Regions from separate parts of the Exiguobacterium sp. UBA5002 genome, predicted to be linked through region 2. Evidence: riboswitches for the same ligand, from Rfam matches in the RefSeq annotation. Region 2 holds a riboswitch; the other holds the start of a gene.
The links. A riboswitch is a leader RNA that binds a small molecule or an ion and turns the genes downstream of it on or off. The one in region 2 is predicted to bind S-adenosylmethionine.
Positions count from the first base shown of each region.

Region 1 (3,129 bases), on a different contig from region 2:
CAACACGTCAGAAAGTCATCTCGACGTATTTCGCCACTTGTCGGTCCATCAAGTATAATTCGATCTGTTCACGATAGGCTTTATAGTGGTCGGATGCGATATGCGCTTCAAGCGCTTCTTCGTCCCGATACACTTCATACAGCATGAATTGATGCTCATCCTCGATCGATTGGTGCAAGGAATAACGTAAGCATCCTTCTTCTTTTTGTGAAGCATGATAAACCGTTTGTAAAATCGGGAAGACTTGATCCGCAAGTCCAGCTTTGATGGTAAGTACAGCATTAACGACGATTTCTCCCATGTTACATTATCCCCTTTCGTGATTACCTGTATCTGTACCCATTTTCACGAAAAGACACACGTTAAAGGAGCTAGAACATGCAAACTCAACTTTTTGAAGCACTCGAACAATTCGAACCGACGATGATCGCATTACGCCGTGATTTCCACCGCCATCCGGAACTATCCTTCCAGGAAGTCCGCACACCAGAACGGATTGCCGCCTTTTACGCAGAACAAAGCATTCCTCATCAAACAGCCGTCGGAGGTCGTGGTGTCGTCGCGACGATCGAAGGCAAACAGCCTGGTCCGACGATTGCTGTCCGTGCCGATTTTGATGCTTTACCGCTTCAGGAAGAGACGACGCTTGCCTTCCGGTCGATCCATCCCGGGGTCATGCATGCTTGTGGACACGATGGTCATACGGCGATGGTGATGGCCCTTGCTGCTACGCTCTATCCGATACGCGATCAATTGCAAGGAACGATTCGGATCATTCACCAGCATGGCGAAGAGGTCTTCCCCGGCGGAGCAATCCAAATGATCGAAGCCGGCGTCCTCGAAGGGGTCGATGCAATTTTCGCGACACATCTCGAAAATGATTTACCAGTTGGCACGATTGGGTTTCGGGAAGGACATACATTGTGTGCGATCGACGAATTCGAAATCATCGTCCATGGTCAAGGTGGGCATGCCCAGGCACCGCATAAAACAAAAGATGCTCTCGTCGCTGGAGCGCAACTCGTCTGTAACTTACAACATCTCGTTAGTCGACGGGTCGATCCGTTTGAGCCGGCTGTTCTCGCAATCGGTTCTTTCCATGCAGGAACAGCACCAAATATCGTTACGGGTGAGGCACGCATTGTCGGGGAAATCCGAACGTTCAACGAGACACTGCGGCATCAGCTCCGGCAAGAAGTCGATCTTGTCGCTAAGACGACGTGTGCCGGCATCGGTGCTTCGTATTCGATTGACTTCACGACTGGTTACCCGGCGCTCTGGAATCACCCGGACGAGACAAAGCTCGTTCAGGAAGCTGCTGCTTTCTTACCGGAAGCATCCGTCCGGGCACTCACACCAATGATGGCTGCGGACGACTTCGCACATTACTTAACACACGTCCCGGGTAGTTATTTCTTTACGGGTTCTGGCTATACGGACGGTCGCGTCAACTATCCGCAGCACCATCCACAGTACGAGATCAATGAACAAGCGTTGTTGATCGGTGCGAAGACACTTGGAGCAACCGTTTTACGTGCCTTAAATTCTAAGGATTGACTTTATTTCTTTGTGAATGGTATCATCACAACAATGATAACGAATGACATCAACTTCATATACCCTTATCAAGAGTGGACCGAGAGATCTGGATCGATGACGTCCCAGCAACCTGCGCATAGCAAGGTGCTACGACCAGCAAAGCGAAAGCTTTGGTTGATAAAAAGCGGCGACTCCTTTTGCAACCAAGCGAAGGAGTCGTTTTCGTTTTCTCGCTGTCAGACATACAATGGGGATTTCCCACGGAGAGGAAGAGACAGATGGAAAAAGCAACATTTGCAGGTGGATGTTTTTGGTGCATGGTGACACCATTTGAAGAATTACCAGGAATCGAGGGAATCGTATCAGGTTACATGGGCGGACACGTCGATAACCCGACGTACGAGCAAGTCAAAACAGGAACGACGGGACATCTCGAAGTCGTCCAAATCACGTTTGATCCGAGCCTGTTCCCGTACGAGCGTTTACTTGAACTCTACTGGCCCCAAACGGATCCGACGGATGCAGAAGGTCAATTCCAAGATCGCGGTACGCAGTACGCGCCAGCAATCTTCTATCATACGGATGCGCAGCATGAAGCTGCGATTACTTCTCGTGACGCTCTTGCTGCAAGCAACCGTTTCAAACAGCCAATCGTGACGCGGATTGATGCCGCTTCTGAATTTTATCCAGCGGAAGAGTACCATCAAGACTTCCATAAGAAAAATCCAGAACACTACAAAAAAGATCGTGCTGCTTCTGGGCGCGATGCTTTCATCGAACAGGAATGGAAAGATACGACGACGGTCTAATTCAAAAAATGCATATAAAAAACAGGTCAGTAAACATTTGTTTGCTGACCTGTTCCATTGTTATGAAAAAAATAAGTCATGAAACACGTTCTACTTGATCCTTCGCCCTCTCTTCCGGCGCGACGACTTGATACCGCTTCAAAACGAAGATCCCACATACCATGACGGCGAGACCGACGAGCTGACCGAACGATAAATCAATTTGTGGTAAACCGAACCAGCCGAACGTATCAACAGCAAGAGCAAAGCTTAACTGCGAAATCAGAACGACAGAGATCGCGATGGACGGACCAAGCAACTGAATCCCACGCATGACACAAAAAACGACGCCGACACCGACAAGTCCACCAAACCAATAGAGTGGCGATACGTTTTGGATCTGTCCGATTGTTCCACCACGAAACAGAACATACGTGACACTTGCTCCGATGAAACCGACGAAGAAGACCAGCGTCGTTGTCGCCCAAGCACCGAACGCGTCACTCATCCGAGCATTCAATACCGTCTGTAAACTGATTAACATCCCTGCCAACACGGCACACACGATTCCTATTACCATGTTCGTTCCTCCTTACTCATAGCTGTTACCGTTCGCCTTCTCGCGAATCCGCTCCAAATCGACGATGATGATTTTCCCGCGTCGTCGAACGAGAATCTCCTCTTCACATAATTTCGTGATGATCCGGTTGAGATGGCGATAACTCGTTCCAAGCCAGTCAGCGACGTCATGCAGGTTCGACGTCCGCATCTCCTGATAAAACAAACTGTCACTGGCTTCAGA
Region 1 covers NZ_DGYQ01000031.1:26,390-29,518, reverse strand. Annotated here, with positions in the region: gene B4C70_RS09535 (putative quinol monooxygenase) at 8-301, opposite strand; gene B4C70_RS09530 (M20 metallopeptidase family protein) at 379-1,557, shown strand; SAM riboswitch class I at 1,620-1,723, shown strand; gene msrA (peptide-methionine (S)-S-oxide reductase MsrA) at 1,818-2,348, shown strand; gene B4C70_RS09520 (DMT family transporter) at 2,425-2,907, opposite strand; gene B4C70_RS09515 (Crp/Fnr family transcriptional regulator) at 2,920-3,129, opposite strand, start outside.
Region 1: it holds a riboswitch for S-adenosylmethionine, as region 2 does, so the genes downstream of both, msrA (peptide-methionine (S)-S-oxide reductase MsrA) here and B4C70_RS07115 (2,3-diketo-5-methylthiopentyl-1-phosphate enolase) in region 2, are expected to answer to the same signal.

Region 2 (3,129 bases):
CTCTTCTTCGAGTCCGGCTTCAATCTCGTTCGTCTCCGCGTCATGAAACGGATCCGTGAAGATTAATTTTTCCGTGATGTCGCACAAGTCTGGATTGTAGTACGTTCGGGCGACACGTTTCTTTTCAACCGGACCAAGCGCAAAGTCCGATGTATGGAATAACGTCCGAGCGAGATAAGAACCGATATGTTCCGCAAGCAACGGATACTGTTCACCTGCGAGTAAACCGCTTCGAACGATCGTCAGATGTGAAAGATCTTCCATGACCGTATACGCCTCTTCATGACTAGCATGAAAAACACGTGGCACGAACGGTACGGCATGCCGTGCGAATTCACGGAGTGCGGATTGCTCGATCCACGCTCGTTCGAGCGATAACGGCCAGCTCTCCCCGACGACCTTCGCATATGGTAATGCTTGTTTTAAAATCAAGCGATGTTCGCCTTCTCGAATCCGAAAGACGAGGTTGAGGTTCCCGTCGCCAATCTCTTCTGCTTCGACGGCTCCATCGCCGATCAGTCCTAATGTCCGAACACAATCAATCGCGTCCTGTTCTGTGAATGCTTTATATGTCATCTCAGTTTCCCCCTATGTGATACACGAAAAAGCGCCTCTTTTCGTCATCGAAAAGAGGCGCAGAAAAGTCACTGCGTCCTCTTATCTCTCAGACGAAACGTCTGTTGGATGTAGCACCGTGCCCAGTGGTCGGTTGCTGCGGCGTCATCGGGCCAATTCCCTCTGCCAACTCGCGATAAGAGTCGTATGTAGTTGTCGTGTGTGATATTGATTTGAATCTTACGCAATCCTCTTCCCTGCTGTCAAATCGAAATCAAGCAGAAACGGACATCATTTTTAAGTCATCTATAGAAAGAGTATTTTCAAAAAAATAAATTTTCTAAAAATAGTTTGACAAATCGTGACTCTCATGTAAAAATTGCAATTAGATTTCACAATTTCATCCAATTCTTATCAAGAGCAGACGGAGGGACAAGCCCTACGATGTCGCAGCAACCGACCTTTTGGCACGGTGCTAATTCTTGCAGCTACTAAGCTGACAGATAAGAGTCCACGTTCGAATCATTCATGGTCTCTTGTCGCTGACAAGAGACCATTTTTTTATTGAAGGAGGAAAGACATGGCTTACATCACAGCTACTTATCAATTGACCGCCCGCGATCGACTCGAGCAGCGCGCCGAACAACTCGCGCTTGGTCTGACGGTTGGTTCCTGGACGGAGCTGAATCATCTCGAACAACAACAACTCGCCTCGTTCAAAGGGGAAGTCGTACATACCGAAGAGCGCGATGGCAAAGGATATATCACGATTCGTTACCCGGAACATAACGTATCGCGCGACTTTTCTGCGATCTTGACGACCGTCTTCGGGAAACTCTCACTCGACGGTGAAATCAAATTAACGGAACTGTTATTACCCGATACATTCACGTCGGATTTTCCAGGTGCGAAGTTCGGGATCGAAGGGGTTCGCTCCTTGATTGGTGTCGAAGATCGTCCACTGTTAATGAGCATCTTCAAAGGAGTCATCGGACGCGATTTATCGTTCCTTCGTGATCAACTCGAAGGACAACTCGCTGGTGGGATTGATCTCGTCAAGGACGATGAGATCCTATATGACAATCCGTTGACACCAACGATTGACCGGGCACGGATCGGACGTGAGGTCATCGATGCTCACTTCCAACGGACCGGTAAACGTGCGTTATATGCGATCACACTCAGCGGTCCCGTCTTTACGCTCAAGGATCAAGCCAAGCGATTGATTGATGCTGGAGCGACTGCTTTCTTGCTGAATACCTTCACATACGGACTCGATGTCTTACGTGAACTGGCAAGTGATCCGGAAATCAACGTTCCTATCTTCAATCATCCGGCATATAGCGGTGCGTTGATCGCTAGCCCGAATCACGGAGTCGCAGCCCCTGTCTTACTCGGCACATTACCGCGTGCTGCTGGAGCAGACTTGACGCTATTCCCGTCTCCTTACGGCAATGTCGCTTTACCAAAGGATGTCGCCCGTGGCATCGCGGTCGAAGCGACCCGTCTCGGTCAGACGAAATCAATCTTCCCGGTTCCTTCAGCCGGTATTCATCCTGGACTCGTCGCTCAACTCGTACGAGACTTCGGGATCGATTCCGTCATCAACGCCGGCGGCGGCGTACATGGTCATCCGCAAGGTGCTGCGGCTGGTGTCATTGCTTTCCGCCAGGCACTCGATGCGGCACTCGCAAATGAATCCCTATCGGCGGCAGCATCGCGTCATGAAGAATTACGAATTGCCCTCGACGCTTGGGGGATCAAGTCATGACCGTACGGATTCTTTGTGACTTCGACGGTACGGTGACGACGCAAGATAACATCATCGCACTCATGCAACAATTTGCGCCTGCGAGTGACTTCGAACCGTTGAAACGCGGCGTACTCGACCGAACGCTATCGATTCAGAGTGGTGTCGGGCAAATGTTCGCACTTCTGCCGTCCGACGGTAAAGCGGACTATCTTGATTTCTTGTTGGAACGCGCCGTCATTCGCGAAGGATTTTCGGAGTTACTGCAGTACAGTCGTCGTCAAGGCATCGATTTTTCGATCGTCAGCGGTGGAATGGACTTTTTCGTCGAACCGATCTTAGCGCCATTCCTCGAGCAAGAGCAGATTTACTGTAACATTGCCGATTTCAGTGGTCCATTCGTCCACATCGATTGGCCACACGCCTGCGATGCCCATTGCACGAATGGATGCGGCTGTTGTAAAACATCCGTTGCCCGTACATTACGCAAAGACGATGACGTCATCATCGTCATCGGTGACTCAGTGACGGACTTCGAACTCGCGAAACAAGCGGATCGTGTCTATGCCCGTGATTATCTGATCACGTTGTGTGAAGAAAATGATATCGCCTATACACCTTTTGAGACGTTCCACGATATCGTTCATGATTTAGCACGATCGGAGGTGACGATATGACATTCATGCGACGGTATGAAGAACTACGCGCCATCAAACAAGAACTTGCAGCGCGCGATTGGTTCCCTGGTACGAGTGGTAACCTCGCCATTCGGACGTCTGCTATTCCGATTGAATTTCTTGTGACAGCAAGCGGGAAAGATAAGC
Region 2 covers NZ_DGYQ01000025.1:12,732-15,860, forward strand. Annotated here, with positions in the region: gene mtnK (S-methyl-5-thioribose kinase) at 1-576, opposite strand, end outside; SAM riboswitch class I at 655-758, opposite strand; SAM riboswitch class I at 964-1,065, shown strand; gene B4C70_RS07115 (2,3-diketo-5-methylthiopentyl-1-phosphate enolase) at 1,136-2,326, shown strand; gene B4C70_RS07120 (2-hydroxy-3-keto-5-methylthiopentenyl-1-phosphate phosphatase) at 2,323-2,982, shown strand; gene B4C70_RS07125 (methylthioribulose 1-phosphate dehydratase) at 2,979-3,129, shown strand, end outside.